3 regions of the Rhizobium sp. ARZ01 genome follow, and region 3 is predicted to be linked to each of the others. Evidence: riboswitches for the same ligand, from Rfam matches in the RefSeq annotation. Region 3 holds a riboswitch; each other region holds the start of a gene.
What was found. A riboswitch is a leader RNA that binds a small molecule or an ion and turns the genes downstream of it on or off. The one in region 3 is predicted to bind cobalamin.
Positions count from the first base shown of each region.

Region 1: another riboswitch for cobalamin. It lies ahead of IB238_RS18740 (hypothetical protein); the one in region 3 lies ahead of bluB (5,6-dimethylbenzimidazole synthase).
Region 2: another riboswitch for cobalamin. It lies ahead of bluB (5,6-dimethylbenzimidazole synthase); the one in region 3 lies ahead of bluB (5,6-dimethylbenzimidazole synthase).

Region 1 is NZ_JACVAE010000003.1:299,212-309,165, forward strand. Features, by position in the region: gene metH (methionine synthase) at 1-1,982, opposite strand, end outside; gene IB238_RS18740 (hypothetical protein) at 2,065-2,280, opposite strand; cobalamin riboswitch at 2,377-2,599, opposite strand; gene IB238_RS18745 (glucoamylase family protein) at 3,046-9,954, shown strand, end outside.
Region 2 is NZ_JACVAE010000001.1:1,381,154-1,391,107, forward strand. Features, by position in the region: gene IB238_RS06615 (ABC transporter ATP-binding protein) at 1-635, opposite strand, end outside; partial or broken gene IB238_RS06620 (IS30 family transposase) at 894-1,863, opposite strand; gene bluB (5,6-dimethylbenzimidazole synthase) at 2,406-3,164, opposite strand; cobalamin riboswitch at 3,209-3,399, opposite strand; gene IB238_RS06630 (phosphoribosylaminoimidazolesuccinocarboxamide synthase) at 3,642-4,589, shown strand; gene IB238_RS06635 (MBL fold metallo-hydrolase) at 4,637-5,488, opposite strand; gene IB238_RS06640 (TatD family hydrolase) at 5,493-6,272, opposite strand; gene metG (methionine--tRNA ligase) at 6,292-7,842, opposite strand; gene IB238_RS06650 (sulfite exporter TauE/SafE family protein) at 8,063-8,863, shown strand; gene IB238_RS06655 (DNA polymerase III subunit delta') at 8,875-9,912, opposite strand; gene tmk (dTMP kinase) at 9,909-9,954, opposite strand, start outside.
Region 3 is NZ_JACVAE010000001.1:1,704,038-1,713,991, forward strand. Features, by position in the region: gene IB238_RS08165 (NADP-dependent malic enzyme) at 1-1,079, shown strand, start outside; gene IB238_RS08170 (hypothetical protein) at 1,400-1,873, shown strand; gene IB238_RS08175 (response regulator) at 1,994-2,659, shown strand; gene IB238_RS08180 (ATP-binding protein) at 2,656-4,005, shown strand; gene IB238_RS08185 (phytanoyl-CoA dioxygenase family protein) at 4,077-5,135, opposite strand; gene IB238_RS08190 (DUF2865 domain-containing protein) at 5,419-6,471, shown strand; gene bluB (5,6-dimethylbenzimidazole synthase) at 6,493-7,179, opposite strand; cobalamin riboswitch at 7,224-7,457, opposite strand; gene IB238_RS08200 (diguanylate cyclase) at 7,530-9,032, opposite strand; gene IB238_RS08205 (PD40 domain-containing protein) at 9,209-9,954, opposite strand, start outside.

The DNA.
Region 1 (9,954 bases), on a different contig from region 3:
CCCTTGAAGCGCTCGGCGATCTCCAGAAGCTGTTCCGTCGCCGTCCCGCCGGCCTTCGGAACGCGGTTCAGCACCACGTCCTCGCAGGCTTCGCGCAGGTCCGGTTCGATCGTGTCGTAGACGGCGAGCTGGCCGGCATTGACGATGCCCATGTCCATGCCCGCGTGGATCGCGTGGTAGAGGAACACGGCGTGCATCGCCTCGCGGACAGGTTCGTTGCCGCGGAAGGAGAAAGAGAGATTGGAGACGCCGCCGGAGACATGCACATGCGGCAGGGTCGTCACGATCTGGCGCGTCGCCTCGATGAAGTCTACGCCGTAGTTGTCGTGTTCCTCGATGCCGGTCGCGACCGCGAAGATGTTCGGGTCGAAGATGATGTCCTCGGGCGGGAAGCCGGCCTGTTCCGTCAGGATCTTGTAGGCGCGGGCGCAGATTTCGACCTTGCGCTGCTTCGTATCGGCCTGGCCCTTCTCGTCGAAGGCCATCACGACGACGGCGGCGCCATAGCCGCGCACGAGGCGGGCGTGATGCAGGAAGGCTTCCTCGCCTTCCTTCAGCGAGATCGAATTGACCAGAGGCTTGCCCTGGACGCATTTCAGGCCGGCCTCGATCACTTCCCATTTGGATGAGTCGATCATGATCGGCACGCGGGCGATGTCCGGCTCGGCGGCAATGAGGTTCAGGTACTCCGTCATCGCCTTGGCGGAATCGATCAGGCCCTCGTCCATGTTGATGTCGATGACCTGGGCGCCATTCGCCACCTGATCACGGGCGATGTCGAGCGCCGCTGCATAGTCGCCTGATGTGATCAGCTTGCGGAACTTGGCCGAGCCGGTGACGTTGGTGCGCTCGCCGACGTTGACGAAGGGGATGTCCTTCGTCAGCGTGAAAGGTTCGAGCCCGGAAAGCCGCATGTGGCGGGGAATGTCCGGGATCGCCCGCGGTTTGTGGCGGGCGGCCGCGCCGGCTATCGCCTTGATGTGGGCCGGCGTTGAGCCGCAGCAGCCGCCGACGATGTTGACGAGGCCGTCGCGCATGAAGCCTTCGATCTGCTCGGCCATCTGCTCCGGCGTCTCGTCATACTTGCCAAACGCGTTCGGCAGGCCGGCGTTTGGATAGGCGCAGACAAAGGTGCCGGCGACGGAAGAAATTTCGTCGAGGTGGGCGCGCATCGCATTGGCGCCGAGTGCACAGTTGAGGCCGATGGAGAAGGGCTCGGCATGGCGCACCGAGTTCCAAAAGGCTTCCGGGGTCTGACCGGAGAGGGTGCGGCCGGACAGGTCGGTGATCGTGCCGGAGATCATGATCGGCAGCACGATGCCTTTCTCGGCGAATATCTCCTTGGTAGCGAAGATCGCGGCCTTGGCGTTCAGCGTGTCGAAGATCGTCTCGATCAGGATGATGTCGGCGCCGCCGTCGATGAGGCCGCGCAGCTGCTCGGCATAGGCGATGCGAAGATCGTCGAAGGTGACGGCGCGATAGCCCGGATTGTTGACATCCGGCGAGATCGAGGCGGTGCGGTTTGTCGGACCGAGCGCGCCGGCGACGAAGCGGCGCCTGCCATCCTTCTCCTGTGCCCGCAAGCCGGCGCGGCGCGCCAGCCGGGCGCCGTCGCGATTCAGCTCATAAACCATGTCCTCCATGCCGTAATCGGCCTGGGCGATCGTGGTGGAAGAAAACGTGTTGGTCTCGAGGATGTCGGCGCCCGCCATCGCATAACGATAATGAATGTCCTCGATCGCGGCCGGCTGCGTAAGCGTCAGAAGGTCGTTGTTGCCCTGCTGGTGGCAGGCACAATCGCCGAATCGGCTGCCGCGGAAATCCGTCTCGACCAGGCCGAGCGTCTGGATTTCCGTGCCCATGGCGCCGTCGAGAACGAGAATGCGTTCCCTCGCTGCAGCATGAAGCGCCTCGGCTATGTCTTTGCCAGTGCGGGGTTGAAGTTCGGGACCAAAGAGGTCGTCGAGGTTGGCCGATGCCATGGCAAAGCCCTCCGATGCAGAATGTCTGCATCGGAGATCACATAAGGATATCTTTATGTCAATATGTCTTTATGTAGTAATTCTAGTGTGGCCTCCCGGTCTGCCCCGCCAGCGTGGCGAAGAGGGAACGCAGGCGCACGATATCGGGATCGCGATCCGCGTAGCGTGCGAGCTTGCTGAGCTCTTTCAAGGCTTCGATCGGAAGGTCAGCCTCGCGTGGCTGCCAAAGCAGCCAGGAGACGAACACCGATTCCGGTCGCCCGGATTCGGAAGGGTTGGATTCGATGGTGGCTAGCATGACTTCCCCAATGCAATTGGGGGATGACCGGACGCACGCAAGCTGGAGTTCCGCCTTTTGCGGAGCAAGCGCACCCGTGGGACACCCCGCCCATGGACGTTACAAGTTCATCAGGGCAGGTCTCCTGGCTTGCGGGTCGGTGCGGCTGTCTTGCCTTCCCGGCACGATTTTGTGCCAGTGGCGTGGGCGACAGCAGCTCGCCGCTTACAGTTGCGGGGGCAGCGCCGGTCTTGACGTCCTTGCGGGACATTCGCACCGGCTTCCCTCTTAGCTTCCGGATCGAAGACGATTCGAAAGAACCCTGATGGGGGCAAATGGCCAGTTCCGGGCGATTGTGTCAACGCATCGATTTCAGTCTCGACAGGAAAAACGAAGCGCCGTGAAACCGACATTCACTGGTTGCGTTCAGGTCCCGTTCAGCGCCGATCGATTAGGCGGTAGGCTGGATATCCACGGCCATCAATTCTCGGAGGGTGTTGCCCTTGCGTTCCAGTCTTGTTGCAACAACCTGTCTTTGCGGCTAGAAAATGCTGTTTTCATGCACAGCGCGGCCGCGATGCACGTTTGCGTGTCGCTTGATCCATCTCGCACCCTTGAGGCGTGCGGCCTTACGTTTGTCGGCCCCTCGGGATTGGCGATGCGGAGTAGACGCATGATGGCGTCATGGTTCACGGCGGAACGCAAATGAAATCCGTTCGCCGAAGTCGATCCGCGGTCCGATGATTGCCGGATACATCAACGTTGCTCGAACCTAGAAACAAGCAAATGCCCCTGCACAATAGACCTCAGTCTTCGTCGCGCGAGACGGAATCCAAGCAGATCGACTACAACGATTCGATCCGGGATACCTATTTCACCCTCGAAGAGCTGAGTGCCTGCGGAGAAGACCTGGCACGTGATGGGGCAAGCGCCCTGCCGGGCTTCAAGCCGTTCGAGTTTCGCGCCCGACAAAAGGAAAACGAGCGGGAGATCTTCCGGGTCTATCAGACGATCGCCCGCGACGTCGAAGCCGGCGCCACCATTACGCCGGCGGCCGAGTGGCTGCTCGACAACTATTATGTTGTCGAGGAAGCAATCCAGGAAGTGCGCCGCGATTTTCCGCGCCGCTTCTACCGCCAGCTGCCGACGATGAAAGTCGGCGACGTCGAGATCCCCCGCACCATGGCGCTGGGCTGGCTCTATGTCGCCCACACCCACAGCAGCGTCTCGCGCGAAAGCCTGACGGCGATCGTCGAGGGCTTCCAGAAGGTCGAAGCCCTCAAGATCGGCGAGCTTTGGGCTCTGCCATCCATCGTCCGGTTCATCCTCGTCGAAAACCTGCGCCGCATTTCGAGCCGCGTCGAGCGGTCGCGCGGCATGCGCCGCAAGGCGAACGAGGTTGCCGATGAGCTGATCCGGCAGAACGATCCGGAGAAGAGCGTCATCATACTGCGCGGGATCGAAGACCTCGTCGCCGACAACACCTTTGTCGCGCAACTCCTGTACCGCCTGCGTGACGGCCTTCAGGCGTCCGGCGCTGCGATCCAGTGGCTGGAAAGACAGATCGAGGCGCGCGGCAGCGATCTGGAGGAAGTGCTCGTCGCCGAGCAGAACCGCCTGTCGTCGGGCAACGCCACGATGAGCAACCTCATCAAGAGCCTGCGGGCGATCGACGACACGGAATGGCCGGTCTGGGTCGAGAGCGTCAGCCGGCTGGACGCGGCCCTTCGCGAAGGGTCGGACTACACCGATCTCGATTTCGGTTCGCGCAATGCCTATCGCGACACCATCGAAAAACTTGCCCGGCGCTCCGGCAGGACGGAACTGGAGGTGACGCAGACCGCGCTCGCGATGACCGCCGAGGACATGGCCGCCGGCAATATCGCCGGTGCCCATGAGGCCAATGTCGGCTCCTACCTGGTCGGCGCAAAGCGCAAGCTGCTGGAAGAGCGCATCGGCTATCGCCCGTCGATCGTGCAATACCTGGTCCGCTTCACGCGGGCACTCGGCTGGTTCTCGATCGCGGGACCGGTGACGATCCTGACGCTCCTGGCGATGATCGGGGTCTACTATTTCCTCGGCCAGATGGACATTCCCGACGGCGCCTGGCTGATCATGCTGATCCTTTTCGCGCTGCCGGCATCGGAAGGGGCCGTTGGCCTCTTCAATACGCTGGTCACCCTCGTGGTGAAGCCGTCACGCCTGGTCGGTTACGAGTTCCGCGAAGGTATTCCGGAAGAGGCGCGCACGCTCGTGGCGGTCCCCTGCCTCATCTCCAAGCGCGACCACGTCGATGAACTGGTCCGCAACCTCGAGGTCCACTACCTCGCCAACCCGCGCGGCGAGATCTACTTCGCGCTGGTCAGCGACTGGGTCGACAGCAAGGTGGAGGAGACACCGGAGGACCTGGAAGTCCTCGAATATGCCAAGCGCGAAATCGCGCAGCTCTCGGCACGCTACGCCTATGATGGCCGCACGCGTTTCTATCTCCTGCATCGCCGCCGGCTGTTCAACCCGCAAGAGGGTGTCTGGATGGGCTGGGAGCGCAAGCGCGGCAAGCTGCATGAGCTGAACTTGCTTTTGCGCGGCGACGGCGACACGAGCTTCCTGCCCGGCGCCAACGTAGTGCCAGCAAACGTGCAGTACGTGCTGACGCTTGATTCCGACACGCGCCTGATGCGCGATGCGGCGACCAAGCTCGTCGGCAAGCTTTTCCATCCGATCAACCGCCCGCTGATCGATCCGCAAACCCAAAAGGTCGTCGCTGGCTACGGCATCCTGCAGCCGCGCGTCTCGCCGTCCTTGACGACCGGGGACGAAGCCTCGACCTTCCAGCGCATCTTCTCGGCCAATCGCGGCGTCGATCCGTATGTCTTCACCGTGTCCGACGTCTATCAGGACCTCACTGGCGAGGGCACCTTCACCGGCAAGGGCCTGTATCATGTCGATGCTTTCGAGGCGGCGCTGAAAGGGCGCATTGAAGAAAACACCATCCTCTCGCATGATCTTCTCGAGGGATCCTACGCACGATGCGCACTGGTGACCGATGTTGAGTTCGTCGAAGACTTTCCGATCCGCTACGAAGTCGAGACCTCGCGGCAACACCGTTGGGCGCGCGGCGACTGGCAGCTTCTGCCTTACATCTTCAAACCGTCGAGCGACGTCTCCATGCTTGGACGCTGGAAGATGTACGACAACCTGCGCCGTTGCCTTATTCCGGTTGGCTGGCTCGTGGCCTCGGTCATGGGCTGGTACTACATGGAGCCGCGCCAGGCCCTGATCTGGCAGCTCGTCTTGATCTTCCTGCTGTTCGTCGCGCCGACGCTCTCGCTGTTCACAGGTGCAGTCCCGCGCCGCAGTGACATCGTTGCCCGGGCCCATCTGCAGACCATACTTTCGGACATTCGCGCGGCGAATGCCCAGGTGGCGCTTCGCATCGTCTTCATCGCCGATCAGGCCGCCCTCATGGCCGACGCCACGGTTCGATCGCTGTTTCGCCTGCTCTTCAGCCGCAAGCACATGCTTGAGTGGCGGACGGCGGCGCAGGTTCACAGCTCGGGTGGCGGCGGCATCCTGTCCTACTACATCGACATGTGGCAGGCCCCGGTGCTGGCTGCGATCTCCGTCGCGCTTGCCCTGTTTTCCGACACCGGGCTGCCGTTCATCGCGATCCCGTTTGCGCTCATCTGGGCGCTTTCGCCGGCGGTTGCGTGGTATGTCAGCCAGACGGCGGAAGCCGAAGACCTTCTGGTCGCTCCGGACGACGTGGTGGCCGAACTGCGCAAGATCGCCCGCCGCACCTGGCGTTATTTCGAAGAATTTGTCACCGCCGAGCAGCACTTTCTGCCGCCGGACAACTTCCAGGAGACGCCGCATCCGGTTCTGGCCGAGCGCACCTCGCCGACCAACATCGGCGTCTATCTGCTCTCGGTGATTTCTGCTCGCGACTTCGGGTGGATCGGCTTCGAGGAAACCGTGCGGCGCCTGGAGGAAACCGTCTCCACCATCGACGGCATGCCGAAGTTCCGCGGCCATCTCTATAACTGGTACCGCACCAACACGCTGGAGACGCTCGGGCCACGCTATGTCTCTGCCGTCGACAGCGGCAACCTCGCCGGCCACCTGATCGCGGTGTCATCGCTTTGCCGGGAATGGGCAGAGGCGCCGTCTGCGCACCTGCACGGCAGCCTCGACGGTATCGGCGATGTCGCCTCGATCCTGTCGGAGACGCTTGCCGACCTGCCGGACGATCGCAAGACGGTCCGGCCGCTGCGCCGACTGATCGAGGAGCGCATCTCCGGCTTCCACAACGCGCTCGCCGCCGTCAAGCGCGAGCACGAATTCGCCTCGATCCGCGTCATCAACCTCGCGGTGCTGGCGCGCGACGTCAACAAGCTGATCGCCAACCTCGACCACGAGATCAAGAGCGCCCAGAGCGGCGAAGTGATCAAGTGGGCGAATGCGCTGGTTGCCACCTGCGAGGCGCACATTGCCGACAGCGTGTTCGACCTCGGCAGCATCGAGGCGTTGCGCCAGCGTCTCATCGTGCTGCGTGATCGCACGCGCGACATCGCGTTCTCGATGGATTTCGGCTTCCTCTTCCGTCCCGAGCGCCGCCTGCTTTCGATCGGCTACCGCGTCGAGACGAACGAGCTCGACGAGGCCTGCTACGACCTTCTGGCGTCTGAGGCCCGCCTCACCAGCCTGTTTGCGATTGCCAAGGGCGATCTTGCGACCGAGCATTGGTACAAGCTCGGCCGTCCGATCGTGCCGATCGGCTCGCGCGGCGCGCTGGTCTCGTGGTCCGGATCGATGTTCGAGTACCTGATGCCGCCGCTCGTCATGCAGGAGCCGCAGGGCGGCATCCTCAATCAGACGAACAACCTGATCGTCAAGGAACAGCAGAATCACGGCAAGCGGCTTGGTACGCCCTGGGGCATCTCGGAAGCGGCCTTCAACGCCCGCGACCACGATATGAACTACCAGTATACCAACTTCGGCGTGCCTACGCTCGGGCTGAAGCGTGGCCTTGGCCAGAACGCGGTGATTGCCCCCTACGCGTCGCTGCTTGCTGCACAGTATGCGCCGAAGGCGGCACTGGAAAACCTGGAAGAACTGCGCAAGCTCGGTGCACTCGGCGTCTACGGCTTCCACGACGCGGTGGACTTCACCCCGACGCGCGTGCCGGAAGGCAAGCGCTGCGCGGTCGTGCGCAACTACATGGCGCACCATCACGGCATGTCGATTGCGGCTGTCGCCAACGTCGTCTTCAACGGCGCGCTGCGGGCACGGTTCCATTCCGATCCAGTGATCGAGGCGGCCGAGCTGTTGTTGCAGGAGAAGGCGCCGCGCGACATCCCGATCATCAACACCAAGCGGGAGCCGGAGACGGTCGGCAGCACACAGGCTGATCTGCTTCGTCCGGAAGTGCGCGTGATCGAGGACCCGATGAACGAGGATCGCGAGGTCGCGTTCCTTTCCAACGGGCACTACTCGGTGATGCTGACGGCGACCGGTTCGGGCTATTCGCACTGGAACGGCCAGTCGGTGACCCGCTTCAAGCCCAACCCGGCGGAGGACCGCTGGGGCACCTTCATCTTCCTGCGCGACACCGCCACCAACGAATGGTGGTCGGCGACGGTCGAGCCCAAGCGGGCCGACGGCGAGGAAGTCAAGGCGCAGTTCAGCGACGACAAGGCGGAGTTCTTCAAGACTGTCGGCACGCTTTCCAGTGAAGTCGAGTGCATCGTCGCCACTGAGCATGACGCGGAGGGGCGTCGTCTGACGCTGCTGAACACCGGTTTTGAGGACCGCTTCATCGAAGTGACGTCCTATGCCGAGCCAGTGGTCACGACGGACGATGTCGACAGCGCTCACCCGCTGTTTGCGCGAATGTTCCTCAAGACCGAGATCGGCCGCCGCGGCGACGTCATCCGTGTCCTGCGAAACAAGCGTGGTCCGCATGAGCCGGACATGTGCGTGGCGCACCTGATCGTCGACAACGCCGGCTCGCGACGGACCGAGGTCGAGACGGATCGGCGCAATTTCATCGGCAGAAGCCGAAGCCTTGCCACGGCGGCCGCCTTCGACGCCGGCGCACAGCTGTCCGGTGCCGACGGTTTCACGCTTGATCCGGTCATGGCATTGCGTCGTGTCGTGCGCGTGCCGGCGGGCAAGAAGGTCAAGGTGATCTTCTGGACGGTCGCAGCACCGAGCCGCGAGGAACTGGACCGGGCCATCGACCGCTACCGGCACCCGGATGCATTCAACCACGAACTCATCCACGCATGGACGCGCTCGCAGGTACATCTGCGGCATATCGGCGTGACCTCGCAGGAAGCTGCAAGCTTCCAGGCGCTGGGCCGCTATCTCGTCTATCCCGACATGCACCTGCGGGCGGACGCCGCAACCGTGCAGGCCGGGCTGGCTCCGCAATCGGCGCTGTGGCCGCTTGCCATTTCCGGCGACTTCCCGATCTACGTTTTGCGCATCAATGACGACGCCGATCTCGAAATCGCCCGCGAAGCCCTGCGCGCGCAGGAATACCTGCGGCATCGGGGCGTGCTGGCGGACCTCGTCATCCTCAATGAGAAGGCCTCGTCCTACGCGCAGGACATGCAGCACACGATCGACCAGATGTGCGAGAACCTGCGGATGCGGGGCCAGTCCGATGGCATGCGCCAGCACATCTTCGCCGTTCGTCGCGACCTGATGGAGGTCTCGACCTGGCAGGCGCTGCTGGCGACAGCGCGCGCCGTCTTCCACGCCCGCAACGGTACGCTTTCCGACCAGATCGAGCGGGCGGTGTCACTGTTTGCGACGCCTGCTCCGTCCGAGCCGACCGAGGTCCGGCATTCCTCCCCGGCGCCAAAGGTCTTGCGGACGCCGGAGCCGGTTCAGATCGAGGCCGGCGATCTGGCCTTCTGGAACGGTTATGGCGGGTTCAACGTCGAACGCCGCGAGTATGCGGTGAAGCTCAGGGGCGGCGAAGGAACGCCGCAGCCGTGGATCAACGTGATTGCCAATGAGCGCTTCGGCTTCCATGTGGCTGCCGAGGGCGGCGCGTACACTTGGAGCCGTAACTCGCGCGACTATCAGCTGACGCATTGGACAAACGATCCGGTGATCAACCGTCCGAGCGAGGCCTTCTATGTGAAGGATCGTGATAGCGGTACTGTCGTCGTGCCTTTCGCCGGTCTTTCACGCGATCCCTCGGTGCTGTTCGAGACCTGGCACGGGCTCGGCTATTCGGCCTTCCGCAGCGCCTCCGACGGCCTTGAGCTCGATCTGGTGCAGACAGTGGATGCGGAACGCCCTGTCAAGTACTCGCGCCTGATCATCCGCAACAGGGGCACGGCCACGCGCAACCTGTCCGTCTACGGTTATGTGGAGTGGGTTCTCGGCAACAACCCGGTCAAGACTGCCCCGTTCGTGCTCTGCAGTCAGGACGAGGAGACGGGCGCCATCTTCGCCACCAACCCTTACAGCCTGGACTATTCCGGCCGCGTTTCGTTCTTTGCCATGAATGCGAAGCCTGCAGGCGCGACCGCGAGCCGGCGCGAATTCATCGGCCAGGAGGGGGACATCGTCCTTCCCGGCGCGCTCGCCAGCGGTGTCGCACTTTCCGGCACGATGGAAAGCCTCGGGGCGCCCTGCGCGGCTCTGATGAGCGACCTCGAGCTTGCGTCGGGTGAA
Region 2 (9,954 bases), 320 kb from region 3:
GAAAGAACCGCAATGCGGTCCGACATGGTCAGCGCTTCTTCCTGGTCGTGGGTGACAAAGATGAAGGTGATACCGGTTTCGAGCTGAAGACGCTTCAGTTCGATCTGCATCTCCTTGCGCAGCTTGTAGTCGAGCGCGCTCAGCGGCTCATCCAGGAGAAGCACCTTCGGGGCAGGCGCCAGTGCACGTGCCAGAGCCACACGCTGCTGCTGGCCGCCGGAAAGCTCGGTTGTCCTGCGGTGCCTTAGGCTCTCCATCCGCACGAGACGCAGCATCTCCTCCACGCGCGCAGCGATCACCGCCTTTGGCTTGCCCAACATTTCCAGACCGAACCCGATATTTTCACTGACGGTCATGTGCGGAAACAGGGCGTAATTCTGGAATACCGTGTTGATCGGCCGCTGATAGGGCGGCAGCGCAGCAATATCCTTGCCGTGCAGAAGAATTGCGCCGTCGGTCGGATATTCGAATCCAGCGATCAGCCGCAGAAGCGTCGTCTTTCCGCAGCCCGACGGGCCGAGAAGGGTGAAGAACTCGTTTTCACGGATCGAGACGGACACGCCTTCCAGCGCCTTGAAAGCCCCGAACAGTTTCGTGACGTCACGGATTTCAATTGCGGACTTCTCATCTGGCAAAGCGTGTCTCCCCCCTGCTAAGCCACATCCGCCGTATGACCGGCTGCAATGTCCTGTTGGGTGCCAGTAGAAAAAAGACTGAACACTTAGTCAATAAGTTTTTACGGCGAGACCCGATTTGTTGTCGTGTTGGCAACAAGGTCGGTATGGCCGTTCTCGTTGCCAAACGCTACTTGGGAGGAGGGCAGATGCCGCCACTGCTCGACTGTCTGGAGAATCGACTCCAAGTGCAATATGGGCGTGTGCAGGATAGGGGGATCACCCGCCTTCGCGCGAATGCGCCATGAACATCTCGGCAGGTGTTCTGAAGCCGAGGCACTTGCGTGGCAGTGAATTGAGGTGATGGGCGAGGGCGACGAGTTGGGACTGACCCCACCGTGGCCAGATCCGTGTCGCCAGGCATGAAGCGGCGGATGCGCTTGTTGGCGTTCTCGACGGCACCTTTCTGCCACGGCGAATTGGGATCGCAGAACCAGCTTCTCGCACCGATGCTATCTTCCAGAGCCCGATAGCCCATGAACTCCGTACCGCGGTCGAAGGTGAAGCTGCGGCGGGCATGCGACGGCAGGGGCGAGAACGCATGGATGATCTTGTCCATGATCGGCTGTGAGTGCCGGCTCCTGTTCTTGATCATGACCGTGTAGCGGCTCTTGCGCTCGACGAGGGTGGTGACGTTGGCTTCGCCGAGCGCGCGCCGAAAGATCCGAAGATCGCCTTCCCAATGGCCAAAGTCCGAGCGATCGTCAATAAATTCAGGACGTTGACCGATTCTGCAATCGATCGGGATGCGCGAACCGCGTGGCTGGCGGGTTCCGCGCCGTCGCCGTTTGCGCCGAGCCTCGGGAAGGTGGCGGTAGAGCCCCATAGATCGTTTCCGGGCAAATGCGGACGGGACTCACGCCATCGGCAACCAGGCGACCGGCGATCTGCTCCGGCGACCAATGCGCCTTCAGTCGATCGATCACGAACACGCGCAGATCGGGATGCCGCCTGAGCTTGCGCAAGCGCCGCCGCCGTTCCTTGGCTATGTCGTCAGCAACGGTGCAGTAGTAACCGCTGTATTCGGGAACTCGGCATCTTGAAACGTATTGCGTCTCAGTTCGCGATAGATCGTCGAGCGGTGACGGCCAAGCAGGCGCGCGATCTCGCCAACAGGGACCTTGCGTCCTTTCAGATGATGAAGTCGTCGACGATCGGGCAGGGAAAGCTGCGAATAGCAAAGCGACATGCGAAATATCTCCAATGCGAAACCATTGTTTTTATTGGCATGTCGCACTTGGAAATAGAATGTACCCGGCCACATACGGAGATTGCATAAGATAGATTATGGAACTTTCGAAGAGAAATTAGGGGTTATCGACCTGCTGTTCCACATTTTGACCACGGTGACTCGCCACAGGACATCGCCGACCCGCGGCGCACGACCTTTAGCTCACACATTGAGCGGGCTAACCTTCGGAGCACCGCCAGAGAGTGGTTCCGCGTTTCCAGGATGAGATATGGCCGATCTGGTGCCAAAGCCTCAATCGCCTATCATAGAAATGTTAGCGTGTTTGCGATCTCGCGCGGAATTGCGGGAACGACAAAACCGGCGAGATACTGGCATGAAGGCTGCGACAAATGCCCTTTTAGTATCCATGGCATCTGCGGAAACCTCTAGAGAAAGCCTCATTTCGATGGGGTTGAAGCGGCAGGAGCCGCGTCTTGGCCCCTGCCGCTTCGATCACATGGCGTGATCATCCAGTCACGCAACCGCCAAGCCGAACTTGACTACGACGGGCAGTTCGCCGCCCATCGATGTTCGCGAGCATCTCGTTCATCACGTACGAGCTGGGTGATTATGTCCGCGTGGGCGTCCTGGCGACCCCATTCTTCGAAATGCACAAGGGATCCAATCGAAAGGCGATCGCGCCAGCCTGCTTTTTCCAACTCGGGGCGATCATGATAGCCTTTCACCTGCCCGACACATAGATAGGCAATCGGAACAATTCGCTTCGGTATATTCAGAATACGTTGCACTGTTCCATTGTCGAAGATGCTCACCCAGCCAACGCCAAGCCCTTCGGCGCGCGCGGCAAGCCACAGGTTCTGGACCGCGCAGGCGGTGCTATAGAGATCCATCGCCCGAATGTGTGTGCGTCCGATCACGGCAGGTCCGGCTCGGTCGCGATCACAGACAACGCAGATATTAACAGGTGCCTCCATGATCCCTTCGAGCTTCAGGCCCCGATACGTGTTGCGAAGCGGTTCGGGAAACAAGAGTTCCGCCTCGGCATGCGCTTTCAGGAACGCGTCATGGACTTGCCGGCGCGTCCCCGTATCCCGAATTATGATGAAACTCCAAGGTTGCATGAAGCCGACCGAGGGCGCGTGATGCGCTGCGAGGAGGATACGACTTAGTAGTTCGTCCGGAATCGAATCCGGTAGGAACTCACCTCTCGTGTCTCTCCTTGTGAAAATGGCCCGATATACACCCGCACGCTCGGTGGGTGGCAGCGGCTGAGCCGGCAAAAGACCTGAATAGTCCATCGTATTCCCCTTGTGGACGCAGACCCGTCTCGTCGTCCGTACGGACGGGTCCATCTTTCACAGGCCGGTCTTCTGACTCAGGTTCATCCTGCAAGAGCGCCTTCCCAGCACCGCCAGTGGCATTGGCCCTTCCAGTCCCCCTCACAGCGTTGGGCACGTCGCGGATTTCCACCGCGTTCCCGATTCTCCCCTTTAGGCACGAACCTGCCCGGGCACCTGTGCAATGACGCGTACTATCATTCAGGCGTCGCAGGTCCAATAGCCACCTACGCCATCTGAGGCTTGGAGGCGCCAAAATGTCACTCAATATTTGTGCTGGCGCAAACTAACCACCATTTGTACGTCTACAGCATGTGGTATGACACTGGGAGACGTGGACTTTATTGCGTTTGCTGCGGTCGTCGCCTTGACCTGGCCTGTTGTGCCTGCTTTAGCCCTGTCAATTCTGTTCCATGCGAGGCCCGGCCGATGAGCGAACTGCGCGTACTTTCAGATGCCTTCATTCCCGAACTGCCGGGCCGCTACAAGGGCAAGGTTCGCGAGAACTACGATCTGCCCGATGGCAGCCGGATCATCATTGCCACGGACCGTCTCAGCGCCTTCGACGTGATCCTGACGTCGATACCGTTCAAGGGCCAGGTGCTGACGCAGACTGCGCGTTACTGGTTCGAGCAAACGGCCGACATCTGCCCGAATCACGTTCTGGCCTATCCGGATCCGAACGTGGTCATCGGCACGCGACTCGACATTTTGCCCGTCGAGGTCGTCGTGCGCGGCTATCTCGCCGGAACGACAGGCACGTCGATCCTGACCAAATACAAGCATGGCGAGCGCGAGATGTACGGCATCCGCCTGCCGGATGGGCTGCGCGACAACGAGAAGTTGCCGCAACCGATCATCACGCCGACGAGCAAGGCCTTCGACGGCGGCCATGACGAACCGCTGTCTGGAGACGAAATCCTGGCCCAGGGCCTGCTGACGGCCGAGCAATGGGAAACCGTTTCGCGTTATGCGCTGGCGCTCTTTGCCCGCGGCCAGGAACGGGCCGCCGAGCGCGGCTTGATCCTCGTCGATACGAAGTATGAGTTCGGCACCGACAAGGACGGCCGGATCGTCCTCGCTGACGAGATCCATACGCCCGACAGCAGCCGCTATTGGATCGCCGACGGCTACGATGAGGCTTTTGCAGCGGGCAAACGTCCGCAGAGCTTCGACAAGGATTTCGTGCGCGCCTGGGTCACAGAGCGTTGCGATCCCTACAAGGATCCGATCCCGGAGATTCCGGCCGACCTGATCGAGCAGACCTCAAAGGTCTACATCCAGGCCTACGAGACCATCACCGGGCAAAAATTCGGTCCCGATCTCACAGGTGGCACAGTCCTGGAACGCATTCGCACCAATTTGCGGCCATACTTCAATGAGTGATAACTGAATAAGCTCAGTAGGTTATGGGACTTTTCCGAGAGCCTGTACTAATCCGCGTACGTCGTGGTATCGAGGGAAATCGCCTCATCGGTAACGTCGAACTCGATGACCATCTGGTCGTAGGCGGGTTCGACGTGATCGGGCGTCTCGCTCATCACCTTGTCATAGTCCAGCGGCGTATGCATGTGGGTTAGAACCGCACGGGCCGGTGCCAGCCGCTCGATCCACTCCAGCGCCTCGCCGAGCGAAAAGTGGCTCGCGTGTGTTCGGTACTGCAGGGCGTCGATAATCAGCAGGTCGAGGCCGGCCAATCGATTGGCCGTCGCTTCCGGAAAGGCGCTGACATCGGTGCAATAGGCGACGTTGCCGACGCGAAAGCCGAGAGAATGGATTGACCCGTGAACCTGCAGCAGCGGGTCGAACCGGATGGCGCCCCCTGCTCCGCGGATAACCACCGGCATGTCGATAGGATCAATCAGGTTCGCAGTGACGATCGGCGGGTAGAAACTGCCGGGAGGCGTCTCGATGCAATACGGAAAACCCTCGCGAATGCGCGCCATCGTCTCTAAGTCAGCCCAGATCGGCACCTGCTTTTTGCTGTACTGGACGAAGCCACGGATATCGTCGATGCCGTGAATGTGATCGGCATGGGCATGCGTATACAGCACCGCGTCGATGCTCTTGACCTGCGCGGCGATCATCTGCTCGCGAAAATCCGGCCCGGTGTCAATTGCCACCGTCGTTCGGCCATCCGGCCCGATCTGCTCGACCAGCAACGCGGTCCGGGTGCGGCGGTTTTTCGGGTTGTTCGGATCGCAGTCGCCCCAGTCGCCGGTAATCCGCGGGACCCCTGGAGAAGAACCGCAGCCGAGAATGGTGAAGCGCCGGCGGTATGACACGATGTCAGACCCTCGGCATCTTGGAGAAGAGACGGAACGCGTTATCCGTCGTTATCGATGCGATCTCCGCGTCGCTCAGCCCCAGCGTCTCGGCCAGCACCGAAGCGGTATGCGCCACATAGGCCGGTTCGTTGCGCTTGCCCCGGAACGGTTTCGGCGCGAGATAGGGCGCGTCGGTTTCGACCAGCATTCGCTCTGTCGGAACCGTCTTTGCGATCTGGCGCAGTTCTTCCGACTTCGGAAAAGTCAAAATGCCGGAAAACGAAACGTAGCCGCCGAGTTCAACGCCGACGCGGGCAAGCTCCTCTCCTGAAGAGAAACAGTGTAGCAGGAATGGAAAGGCGCCCTTCCCCGTCTCCTCGGTCAGGATCGCCGCCATGTCCTCGTCGGCCGACCGGCTGTGAATGACCAGCGGCAGGCCGGTCAAACGCGCTGCGGCGATGTGGTTGCGCAGGCCCTCGGCCTGCGCCTCGCGCGGCGCGTTGTCGTAGAAATAGTCGAGCCCCGCCTCCCCGATCGCAACGACGCGCGGGTGTTCGGACAGCCGGACAAGCTCGTCCACCGTGACGTCGAGCTCCTCATCGGCGTTGTGCGGATGCGTGCCGACCGAGCAGAACACGGTCGGATATTTTTCGGCGATCGCCAGGATCTCCGGAAACTTCCGCACCCGCGTCGAGATTGTGATCATCTGGCCGACACCGGCGGCATGGGCGCGCGCCACGATGTCGTCGCGCTCGGCCTCGAAGTCGGCGAAGTCCAGATGGCAGTGGGTGTCGATCAGCATCGGCCTTTCCTCAGACCATTCAAGCCTCTGGCGCGACATAGCGCGGGAACACCGGCGTCGGCGCTTCCAGCGGCGTGCCGCTGACGAGCCTGCCCGCTTCACCAAGAGCGGCAAAGTCCCGCTTGTCGGCAGGCGCGGCGACGAGGTCCAAAAGCTTGCCCGCCGAAGCCGGCATGAAAGGCTGGAGCAGGATTGCAATCTGGCGCACCACCTCTGCGGTTACGTAGAGCACCGTGCCCATCCGCTCCGGATCGGTCTTTTTCAGCGCCCAGGGTGCCTCGCCGGCGAAATAGCGGTCGGCCTCGGACACGACGGCGATGATCGCGGTCAACGCCCGATGGATCATCAGCTTGCCCATCTCGTCGCGCGTGATCGCATGCAGCGCATCCGCAGACGCCAGCATGGTCTTGTCGGCCTCCGTCAGCGGTCCGCAGACTGGAATCTTCCCGTCGCAATTCTTGACGATCATCGACAGCGAGCGGCTGGCGAGGTTGCCGATGCCGTTGGCAAGGTCGGAGTTGATGCGGGTTGCGATCCCCTCCTCGCTATAGCTTCCATCCTGGCCGAAGGAGACTTCGCGCAGCAGGAAGTAGCGCATCTGGTCGAGGCCGAAATGATCCACGAGATTGACCGGATCGACGACGTTGCCGAGCGACTTCGACATCTTCTCGCCCTTATTGAGCAGGAAGCCGTGGGCGAAGACGCGCTTGGGCAGCGGCAGACCTGCCGACATCAGGAAGGCCGGCCAATAGACGGCGTGGAAGCGGATGATGTCCTTGCCGATCATGTGAATGTCCGCCGGCCAATATTTCGCCCGCGGACCGTTCGGATCCGTGAGATAGCCGGTGGCGGTGATGTAGTTGGTCAGCGCGTCGACCCAGACATACATGACGTGCGCTGGATCGTTCGGGACCTTAATGCCCCAGTCGAAGGTCGTGCGCGATACCGACAAGTCCTTGAGACCCGACTTGACGAAGGACATGACTTCATTGCGCCGCTCGGCCGGGCCGACGAAATCCGGCTGCGTTTCGTAGAGCTGCAGCAGTTTGTCCTGGTAGTTCGACAGGCGGAAGAAATAGCTTTCCTCCTCCACCCACTCGACCGGCGTGCCCTGCGGCCCGTAGCGCACACCATCGTCGCGCAGTTCCGTCTCGTTTTCCTGATAATAGGCTTCGTCGCGAACCGAGTACCAGCCGGAATAGCTGTCCTTGTAGATGTCGCCGGCATCGGCCATGCGCTGCCAGATGATCTGGCTCGCCTCGTGGTGGCGCGGCTCGGTCGTTCGAATGAAGTCGTCGTTGGACGCATTCAAAAGCACGGCCATCTTCTGGAACTCGGCCGTGTTGCGGTCGGCGAGTTCCTGCGCGGTCAGCCCTTCCTTACGCGCGGTCTGCTGCATCTTCTGGCCATGCTCGTCAGTGCCCGTCAGGAAGAACACATCGCGTCCGTCGAGCCGCTGATAACGTGCCACCGCGTCCGTCGCGATCAGCTCGTAAGCGTGGCCGATGTGCGGCTTGCCGTTCGGATAGGCGATTGCCGTCGTGATGTAGAAGGGCGACGTGTCTGTCATGTCGAGCTCGGCCTGTCTTTTCCTGTTATGGTCGCAGCTATTAACCCATGCCGCCGGTGAGGGAAACAGCAAGTTTGCGCTTCTGCCATGCCCTTGGCGCCGGACGCGCTTGCTTGACACACTTTGGAGGCACCACTAACCATTCGCCGATATCGACCAGTTTCGCAGGGTTTGAACCTTCGATCATGGTTCGCCGCTCGAAACCGGAAGGAAACGCTGTTTGGATTTCTGGAGTTCGTTCAATCCGCTGTTTTCCGTTTCCGGCTTCTTCGTCGGCATGCTTGTTGGTGTAACGGGTGTTGGGGGAGGATCGCTGATGACCCCTCTCCTCGTTCTGCTGTTCGGAATCCATCCGGTGACGGCGGTCGGTACGGATCTCCTCTATGCCGCGATCACCAAGACCGCCGGAACCGCCGTCCACGGCCGCAACAAAACGATCGATTGGCGCATCGTCGGCAGGCTCGCCGCCGGGAGCCTGCCCGCGGCAACCGTAACCCTCTGGCTCGTTTCGGGCATAGATCGTAACAGCATCACGGCCGTCGCCACGATCACGATCACGCTCGGCTACACGCTCATGCTCACCGCACTCCTACTCATCTTCCGGCGACGGGTCATCGAGTGGATCCGCCACAAGATGCGCAATCGCCGCCCGGTTTCACCTGCAACAGTGGCGCTGTTGACGATGGTGCTCGGGCTTACGATTGGTGTGCTTGTGACCCTGACTTCCGTCGGCGCAGGCGCGCTCGGGGTCACGGTCCTGCTGGCACTTTACCCAAGGCTTCATGTGCGTGATATCGTCGGGTCGGACATCGTCCATGCCGTGCCGCTAACGCTCCTGGCTGGAATGGGCTACTGGGCGATCGGCGAAGTCGAATGGGCGATGCTCGCAATGCTCCTGGTTGGCTCCATCCCGGGCATCATCATCGGCAGCCACCTCTCCCCCCGCCTGCCGGAACGACTCATCAGCACGCTGCTAGCCATCACGCTTGCCCTGGTCGGCACCAAGCTCGTATTCTCCTGACCGCATCGGATTTATTGGCCGGCTTGCGTGGCGATCTCATCAAGAATCTCGATCACGGTCTGCTTTCGATCGAGGTTGTACGCTGCGGCAATGCCGATCTTCTCCGAGAGAGACGACGACAACCGCGCCATCCGCTCCGCCGCGACAATATCGTTCCCGAGGGCGGCCGCCCTGGCCTGTGCGGTCACGTAGTCGATCGCCTGGCCGCAGAAAAAGTCATAAAGGGTGTCGCCGTCCTTGGCCGCCAGAACGTCGGCAAGCCTGTGCACGTCCTTGCGCGACGCCCTGCCCGCCTCGACGACGATCGCACGGAAGGCCTCCAAAATGTCGAAGCCGCCATAGTTGATGAGTTTTAGCGCCGTCGACACGCTACCGCCGGCCGCAGCGAGAACGCGATCGGCCTGCCCGCCCGGCAACGTCACGCCGAGATTGTTCAGTGCCAGCCCCAGGTCATCTTGGGACAGCGGCGCAAGACTTAGCGGCAAACAGCGTGACCGTATCGTCGGCAAAAGCTTGCCCGGCGCATGCGTCAGCACCAGAAAGAGGGCGTTCTTCGGCGGTTCCTCGAGAATCTTCAGGATGGCGTTGGCCGCATTGCGGTTCAGGTCGTCGGCCGGATCGATGATGACAATGCGCCAATTCCCCGTTCCCGAGGTTTGTGCGAAGAATTTGCCGGCACGCCTCACCTCGTCCACGGTGATCGCGGCCCGCACTTTTCCTGACTTCTGGTCGACCGGGCGACTGAGGTGCAAAAGATTGTGTGAAGCACCTGAAGCAATGTGCCGACCGAGGGCGGAGCCTGGGTCCGGGTCGGCCAACGTCTCCGGCGCTGTCTGTGGGTCGGGATGGGACAGGACATGATGGGCGAAGCGAAAGGCGAGCGTCGCCTTGCCGATCCCTTCCTGCCCCTCGATCAGGATCGCGTGGTGCCCCTTCCCCGAGCAGTAGGACTGGGCGAGGAAGGCCTGCGCAGCGTCATGGCCGAACAGCCGCGTCTGTTCGCTCGGCGCAATCGCGCCATCGAGCACGCCCGTTTGCTCGGTGCTCACGTGGCATCCTCCGGAAATGCGAAGCGGTCGCGTCTCTGGAGC
Region 3 (9,954 bases):
CAGCCGAAAGCGGCGTCGCCACCCGGCCGATCGCCGATTTCGACGCCTATCTCGATCAGCTCAACCGCTTCGTCTGGCGCTCCGGTTTCATCATGAAACCGATCTTCGCCGCGGCAAAGAAGGCAGAGAAGAAGCGCGTGATCTTCTCGGACGGTGAAGACGAGCGCGTGCTGCGCGCCGCGCAGGTGCTTCTGGAAGAAAACATCGCACAGCCGATCCTGATCGGACGACCGCAGATCATCGAGGCCCGCCTGAAGCGTTACGGACTGCGCATCCGTCCTTCCGTAGACTTCGAAGTGGTCAACCCGGAAGACGATCCGCGCTATCGCGACTATGTCGACGACTATTTCAAGCTGGTCGGCCGGCTGGGCGTGATTCCCGAAGCGGCCCGCACGATCGTCCGTACGAACCAAACCGTCATCGGAGCATTGGCCGTCCGGCGCGGCGAGGCGCATGCCCTGATTTGCGGTGTCGAAGGGCGCTATGCCAAGCATCTGCGCGACGTTCGGCAAATCATCGGTCTGCGCGAGGGTGTAACCGACTTTTCCGCCCTCAGCCTGCTGATATCGCAGCGCGGCGCGACGTTCTTCACCGACACCTACGTCACCTTCGAGCCCACGGCCGAGGAAGTCGCCCAGATGACGGTGATGGCAGCCAGGGAAATCCGGCGGTTCGGCATCACGCCGCGCGCGGCATTGGTCTCGCATTCCAACTTCGGCTCGCGTGACTCCGTGAGCGCCTTCAAGATGCGCAAGGCAATTGCGCTGGTGCGCGAAATGGCACCCGAACTTGAGGCCGATGGCGAGATGCACGGTGACTCCGCGATCTCCGAGATGCTGCGCCAGCGCGTCATGCCGAGCAGCACGCTGACCGGCGAGGCGAACCTCCTGGTGTTCCCAAATCTCGATGCGGCCAACATCACACTCGGTGTGTTGAAGACCATGTCGGACGGCCTTCATGTCGGCCCCATTCTGCTGGGTGCCGCGTTGCCGGCTCACATTCTCTCGCCGTCGGTGACGTCGCGCGGCGTGGTCAACATGGCGGCACTTGCCGTCGTCGAGGCATCCTATCCCGAGTGATCGCCTGCGTGCGAATGATAACGTCCGCGGCTCATTTCCCATTTGGGTCGCGGGCGCTTTGGACCTGGCACGTCCAACAGAGTGCCAACGCGATAGTGTCCCATTCCCAGACTTCATCTGGCGGCCGGCCCCCTGCCCGCACGGAAAGCCGCTCAACCGCAGACCAGCATCAGCCCCGTGCGCTGCTTTCATTCCCATGACAACCCGCGATCTCGTCTTGACGCGCGCTTCCGTAGCCTTAAGTGGGCCATAAGAAACCGCGGATAGCAGGTCTCCATGGCGCCCAATCAAGGGGCCAGGCAAAAATGCAGGAGACTACAATGCAATTTCGCAAATACCTGTCCGCCGCAACTCTCGCGCTGGCGGTTGGCTTTGGTTTGCCCAGTACGGCAATTTCACAGACGACACACGACGGACACGGAGCAACGGCGGTCGAACTGACCTTGAACAACGGCGCCAAGTGGCAGGGCGACGACAACATGATCAAGGGCATGAACGCCATTCGTGATGTGATGGCGTCGCAAATGACGGCAATCCACGACAATACCTTGTCGTCTGACGTGTCCGCGACAATGGCCAAGGATATCGAGACCCAGATCGACTTCATGGTGGCGAACTGCAAGTTGACGCCAGAAGTCGATGAACAATTCCATATGGTGCTGGCGCAACTCCTCGACGGGATCGCCAAACTCCATTCCGGCGCAGAGGCCCGCAATGGCGCCATTCAGATCGTCGAGACACTGAAAGTCTACGGCGATCATTTCGAGCACCCGCACTGGCAGGCACTGGAATAAGTGCGCAACGCCGGCGATCCGCCTGTTCCGATTTGTCACAGTGCTTCGGCAAGCGGCGCCGGTAAGAATACCGACCAATGGGCTTCTCCCATTGGTCGGTCGAGATTAGGGTTCGGTAGCATGCGACTGTTGCTCGTCGAGGATGACGAACTTCTTGGCAAGGGTGTTCTTGCCGGCCTCACTCAGTCGGGTTTTGCGGTGGATTGGGCGAAAAGCGGCGAGGATGCCGAGGTGGCGCTGGAGACTGCGGACTATGATGCCGTCGTCCTCGACATCGGGCTCCCACGCATGGACGGGATAACGCTGCTGCAAAAGCGACGCAGGGAACGCGACAGCAGGCCGATCCTGCTTCTCACCGCGCGCGACACGGTCGCGGACCGGATCGGTGGGCTCGATGCTGGCGCCGACGATTATCTGGTGAAGCCTTTCGATCTGGACGAGTTGCTGGCTCGCCTGCGGGCATTGCTGCGACGGTCGAAAGGCAAAACGACGCCGATTTTGAACCATGGCCGACTTCAGCTCGATCCGGCCGGCCACGCAGTTACGCTGGATGGAAAACCCGTCGTGTTGTCACAGCGCGAATTCGCGGTCCTGCAAGACCTTCTGATGAATGCGGGACGGGTACTAAGTCGTGGTCAGCTTGAAGACAGGCTCTACGGCTGGGGCGAGGAAATCGACAGCAACGCCATCGAGGTTCATATCCACAATCTCCGCCGCAAGCTCTATCCCGATGCCATCAGGACCATACGCGGCGTCGGCTATATCATTCCGGAATCGGACGCATGAACCACTCCTTGCGCCGCCGTTTGGTTTTGGGTCTTTGCGGCAGCATGATTGCAGCGTGGCTGGCGACAGCCTATTTCACCTATCTCGATACGCAACACCTCATCTCCGAGGAGGTCGATTCACATCTGGAGCAGACGGCGAAGCTGCTCCTGCAGATACGGGACCGCCACTCCAAGGGTGATCTGGCGTCCTCGAACACCACGTTTGTCGAGACCGACAAGGAGCATCCGCTTTCATATCGCATTCGCACCTCCGGCCCAGACAGGCTCCTTCCCTCCGCCATCGGGGATCGGTTCCCCGTCACGGACTGGAAAGAAGGCTATGCCGACGTCGTCAGCAATGGGCAAACCTGGCGGGTATTCGGGGCGACCGACGGCAAGGACGGCTACGTCGAAGTTGCGGTTCGGCAGGAACTTGGTGGCAGTTTCGCGGCGCGCGTTGCCGCGCACATCCTTCACCCGATGTGGATCGCAATCCCCCTGCTCACTGTGCTCGTCTGGGGAGCGGTCCGCTGGGGGCTGTCGCCGCTCGAGGCTGTTGCGGCAAATGTTGCCCGACGCACAGCGTCTGATCTTGAGCCACTTCCACCAAAGACCGTTCCGACCGAAATTCTGCCGCTGATCTCGGCACTCAACGCGCTGTTTGACAGAATTTCCGCGTCAAGCGAACGTGATCGCCGCTTTGCCGCCGACGCCGCACATGAGCTTCGCACCCCGCTCGCCGCGATCAAGGCCCATGCGCAGGTGGCTAAGCGAGCTACTGAAATGCAAGACAGCCGACGGGCGATCGACAACGTTCTGGAAGGTGCCGAACGTGGTGCGCGCGTGGTTGAGCAGCTTTTGGCTCTGGCACGATTGGATCAGGCAACCACGATGCTCGGATCCGTCGATCTCATGTCGGTGGCGCGTGACGTTGTCGTTCGGCTCGTTGAGGAGGGCGGGAGCCGGACGATGAACCTCGGACTGGCGGGGTCGATGCAGGAGGCCAGTGTCATCGGCAACGTCGAACTGCTGCAGGTTCTCGTGCGCAATCTCCTCGACAACGCCCTTCACCACACACCTCCGGGGACCGAAGTCAATATCAGCGTCGAGGCGCAAGATAAGTCCGTTGTCCTGCGCGTCGAGGATAGCGGTCCGGGCATACCTTCGACATTGCGCAACCGGGCACTCGACCGGTTCTTCAGGGGTGGCAAAACAAGTACGCCGGGAAGCGGCCTGGGTCTGTCCATTGTCGCGCAGATCGTGGAACTGCACGGGGGGACGCTCGTGCTGAAAGATGGCCCGGGAGGCAAGGGACTTTGCGTCGAAGTCACGCTTCCAGCGGTTGAACACGCCTCGAAGAATTGAATAAGCTACGACAGCAACCCGGGCCACAAAGGCTGCCGACGTACCCCACCGGCCTCGATAGCACGGTCGACCTACTTTTGTTTCAACCGCTTGGACCACTCGAGCGCTTTGCCGTAGCCGGCCGGCACCCAGGGCGAGCCCTTTAGGCCGAGCTTGCCGCGAAGTCCCATGGCGCCGATGATCAGTCGGTTGACACGCGCCCTGATGAAGGAAAGCGAGGCGATGTGCAGGCCGGTGACAGGCAGGTACGGATTTCGGCGGAGCGAGCCGTAGATCTCGACGCGCGTCGTTGCCTTGTAGCTCGGGCAACGTGCGTGGAAGCCGTGCGTATCAGCGACGATCAGCGTGTTCGCCTTGACGACCATCTTCATCGGCTGGCCATAGCCAAGCGCCGCCAGCTCTTCCGGCATGATCCGCAGAGAGCCGCGCGCGGAATACTTGTTCTCGATCGTGTCGGAGTTCTCGCTGATGCGCTTTTCCCAGGCCAGGCGCTGTGGCGTGATCTTGTGCGAGCCCGGAACGTATGAGAACGGCCCATCTTCCTCGCCCACATCCTTTAGGAACAACCAGCCTTTGGCGGTTGGCTGAAAAGTGTCGCTGTGCAGCGCCGTTTGCGGGTCGGCAGCAGCCTCCTTCGACGGCGTCGAAGGCAGCGCCATCACGACCTGCACGACGAGCAAAGGCTGGCCGTCGTGCGAGGAGACATAGCGCAGGAGGTTCGTCATGCGCGGGTCGTTGCGTGCTGCCTTGAAGCCAGGCAAACGCTCAAGGTCGCTGTCGTCGATCAGCGCGCGGCGAGTAACTGTCGTCCCCTGCAGCATGTCGTAGCGGTCGAAATCGCTGTTTTCCAGCTCCGCTGTAACTTTCGCGAAGACCTCGGGCGGGAGAAAATTCTCGATCTTGACGAAGCCATTTTCCTCGTACTCGCGTCGCTGCTCCGGCGTAACGAGATTGGCAAGCGACTTGCGCCGCCAGTCAGCCATGTCCATCGCTACGGAAACACGCTTCGCGTGCAGACCCATCTTGTTCAGCGTCTTGCTGCCGATGATCGGATTATCCGCAAAGGATTTGGCACCCGATGCAAGCTGGAGGGCATAGAATGGACTCAGCAGGACAGAAGTGAGGCGCATGCAAAACCTGTGGGTGTGGACGCAATCGGATAGGTTGGCCGGAATGGTATCGCAATCTAGAGCACTACCAGCATCACCAGCCCGCCGGTTTCACTTTGCTACACCATGGGCAAGGCGATATCAATTCCATCCGCCGATACCAACATGATTTCAAAAATCAGCTATCGTTGATGATCGTCAAGGCAGTTAATCACATTTACATGAGCACGTTGCGCCGCCACCCCAGCAACGTATGATGGGTGGCGTCCTGTGCCAGCTATTCTACCTGTTCGGAGCCACCACAGTGCCCCTGCGCTTGCGCCGATTGATGGTTCTGGCAACCGCCGCCCTCGCCTGCACCCTCGTTGTTCCCGCGCGGGCGTCAGATGTCTGCGATGATCTCCAGTCACGCCTGGCGAGCCTGCCCCAGGTGGATATCCCCATCAACGATGCCGGAAGTCATTCGTCCCCCGTCGCGCAACTGAGCGCCCAACTGGAACAAGCCAGAGCCGATCTCCGACAACTTGGGTGCAGCACCGGCAGCGTTACGGTCTTCAGGACATCAAGTGCGCGCGAATGCAGCGAGATTGCATCCGCCATCGAACGAATGGAACGCAACATCAAGGGTCTCTTCGCAAGACAAGGCGAACTTGCTTCCCTTGGAAGCTATCAGGAAGCCCGCGTTCAAATTCTTGCCGAGATCGAGTTGAACGGCTGTCGCGGTGTCGGCAGCTCGGATCCCGACGAGGCCTATGATCGGGCGACGGCAGATGGATTACCCGACGATGGCTTGGCGACCCGTTACGGCGGCAGCGGTACGCCGGGAGGCCGATTACGCACGGTCTGCGTGCGAACCTGCGACGGCGGCTTTTTCCCGATGACACAGGGCGCCTCCCCGCTCGACTTTCGTCGAGACCAGCGGGCGTGCGCCAGGATGTGCCCGCAGACGGAAACCGAGCTCTATTACCAGTCACTCAATTCCCTCGACAGCGGCGAGATGGTTTCCACCGTCACCGGCCGGCTCTACGCGCAACTGCCGACGGCCTTCGCCTATCGTACGCCTGATTTCTCGAAACCGAGAGACTGCGGGTGTGACCTGTCCGCCTATCATCGGAGCATGCGCAACAACTCGACTAGGACTGGCGCCGGCGATAGCGCACAGGGCGCGATCAAGGAGAACGTCGGCTCCGTGACGACAATCCGTATGCGACCCGTTGGGCAGGCGAAAACAGCCGACAAGGTTGTCATCGAACGACCCTATGACCCGGTGAAAGACAAGGTTCGCAACGTCGGCCCCGTGTTCTTGCCAGACCCGGAGGGAGCGATCGATCTGCGCAATCCCGCAGGCCCGAAGTAGACCTTTTCCGGTCTGGCGCGTTTAGCGCCTGTTTCCCCATCGGTCGGAATAGACTAGCTCCTCCAGCGGCAGCCGTTGCCGCCAGCCATTCAGCGCAAGCTCCGGCTCACGATAGAGTTGATCGACGAACCCGACGCAGAGCCAGGCGACGATCTCGATCCGCTCGGGAATGCCGAGTAGCGAACGGATATCCGCATCGTGGAAAATACTGACCCACCCGACGCCGACCCCTTCTGCCCGCGCTGCGAGCCAAAGGTTCTGGACGGCGCACACAGTCGAGTACACATCCATGCGCGGATTGTGCGTGCGCCCGAGAACCACGGCGCCGCCGCGGTCGGGATCACAGGTCACGCAGATGCTGAGCGGCGCCTTCAGAATCCCCTCGAGTTTCAGCGAGCGATAAAGTTCTTGCCGTTCGCTGGCGAACATCGCCGCCGCCTCTTCGTTTGCCCGCTGGAATGCCTTGTGCGCGGCTGTAAGCACCTCCCGATCGCGGATGACAATGAAGTTCCAGGGCTGCATAAAACCCACGGAGGGCGCCCGATGCGCCGCATTCAATAGTCGCTCGACCAGATCAGCCGGAAGCGGTTCCGGCAGGAACTGGTCGCGCACATCACGTCGCGTTTCAATCGCATAGTACACGGCCGCGCGTTCATCGGGCGAAAAGGCTTGTGCACGGATGAGATCATCCGTCGGCAGAGGTCGCATCGTCATCTCCCCAACAATGCTGAATACCTTCCGCCGTCCGCGCGGGTTGGTCTATCTCGCCAGGCCGGTCTTCTGACTCCGGTTCCCTCGACCGCCCCTACCTTCCCGGCTGCAATACCAGTGGCAATTGGAAGCTTGCATCTTCCAGGCTTGGCCGTCCCCGTCACAGCGTTGGGCACGTTTCGGCTTCGAGACCTGACACCAGTCCGGATGGCGGCCCCACCGAATTCCCGATTCTCCCTTGCTTTCACAAGGGCACCTGACGGTGATACCTGCGCATGTTGGAGCCGGCGATGCAAGACCGGCACCGACGGTGACGTGTCGCAGTTGGAGCGTGAGAGACGCGACGGTCAGGCCGCTTCGATGTCGCCTTTCGCCTCGCCGTCACCAGACATCGCAAACACCGCGCGGTTGCGACCGCTGTTCTTGGCGGCGTAAAGGGCTGCGTCTGCCACTACCATGATGTCGTGCACAGTATTTCCGTGATCGGGGTACGCGGCAATACCTGCGCTGCTGCCGACGCTCAGTATCTGCCCTGCGAACGGGATCGGAACTTGCGCGTCGCGCACCAGCCCATTGGCAAGATCGAGGAGATCCTGCCGGTCCACCGCTCCGGGAAGAAATACGGCGAACTCGTCGCCACCAAGGCGCGCCACGATGCCCTTGCTGCCGACCCTGCCCAAGAACCTGGATGCGACCGTATTCAGCACAGCATCGCCGGCCGCGTGACCATGTCGGTCGTTCACTGCCTTGAACTGATCAAGGTCGATCGCGAAGACCGCGAACGGCTCGCCGCCTCCCTTTTCCAGCATATCCTTCAACGTATCATCGAAGCCGGAGCGGTTGAGCAGTCCCGTAAGCGCGTCATGCCGGGCGAGAAAGGCGTTGCGCGACTCGCTTCGCTGCAGGGCGCGCACCAGCGATGAGAACTTGAATGTGACGAAACCCATGACCACGACGAACATCGCAACCAGGGCCGTGATTTGAGGCATTGCCATCGACCAGACAAAAGAGCCGGGACGGTTTGGGCGCCACGACGCCGCCATCGGATTGAAAGCATCGCCGCCGACGCCGGTCAGCAAGAGATCCTTGTCCTCGGTCGTAATCGCAGAAAATCCAAGGTTTTTCAGCCCCAGCCGCCGCTCGGAGTTCGCGAGCATCTTTGCCGAAATCGGCTTGACGGTTACCAGCAGCACCGGCGTCTTGCGCGCGTCCGGAATGAAGAGCCGCTTGGGGACGACTGATTGCACCACGATGATGCTCATCGTCCCATCGATCATCCGCATGCCGGTGACATTGATGTGCGCCAATGCGGGCGATAGCTCATCGCCACTTTCCGGCGGCTTCGCAAGGAGCCAGCCGTCACGCGTACGACGCAACGCCGCGTAGTAGGCACCCTCGGCCCGTTTGGTGAGATCGCTGACCCAGTAAAGAAGGTTGTCGGCTTCCTTCGCATTGACGACATCGCCGTCGTGGACTGCAAGGATCGTCTCCTGGCCAGGCTTGGTGAACACCATCCATGAGAAGCCGAAATCACTCCAGAGCCAATCGCGCAACTCCCTGCGGATGAAGTCGTCACTGAACGAGCCGTCGCCCAGTTCATCGAAGCTCTTGTCCCAGACGGACATGCCGCTTTGATAGAGCACCACCTGTTCGATCTGGTGGCGGAACTCGTTCTTGACGAGCGTCTTTTCCGTGCTTGCAACGAAATCATTCGCCTGCCGGCTCGCGTAGTCCAGCACCATGAAATTGGCACAAGCGAAGAGGACGACGATAGCCGCCGCCGCAAGACCAATCATGATCTTGACGCTGCCCCGGTTCCCAACCGGACTTTCAGCCCCAGCATTCGCCATGTCTTTCCCCACCGACATGCCCGCGGCCCATGCCGCCCTATATGTTATTTTTCGGGGATGCTAATGCGAAAGCGGGAATATTCACTTAAGCGGACTGGTTTCCGAAAGCTTAATGGACGTGAGGATTGGGGAATCAATACCACGAGCAGGCTCGGCAAACACGATGGCCGATTGCATCAGCCTGCGGACTCATAGCGCACGAAGGCAAATTCATCGCCGTCAGGTGACCAATTCGGCACATTCATCGTGCCCTGTCCGCCGAACAGGTCGAACAGCACGCGATCATTTCGGCCATCAGCATCCATCAACCGTAATCGGACATGCTGGTCCCGGGGATGGTCGAAGACACCGGCGTCAAAGGAAAGCACCAGCAAATACCGCCCGCTCGGTGACGGATGAGGGAACCAATCCTCCCACGGGCTGTCGGTGACGCGCGCGGCTACACCACCATCCGGCCGAACGCTCCAGATCTGCATGCGGCCGGACCGGCTCGAGTTGAAATAGATTCGCCCGTCTGCGGACCAGTCCGGCCCGTCATTCTTCCCCTCGCCGAAGGTCAGCCGTCTCTCCTCGCCGCCCTCGATCGGAATTGTATAGATATCAAAGAGATCGCCGCGGATGCCACAGTAGCAGACGCTCTTTCCGTCCGGTGACCAGCCGTGCCAATAGGACGGCAGATTCGGCGTAACGAGTCTCGGCATTCCGCCTTCGGCCGGCAAAATGTAGATGGCCGATTTGCCGAACTCCGTCTTGTCGCAAATCGCAAGCCATCGACCGTCCGGCGACAGGCCGTGGTCGTTGTTGCAGCGGACCGCAAATCCCGTATCGATCGGGACCGGCGGGCGGCCGTCGAGCGGCAACCGGTGGAGCCGCCCGTCACCATTGATGGCCAGTGATTTGCCGTCCCGTGCGAAGTTCGGCG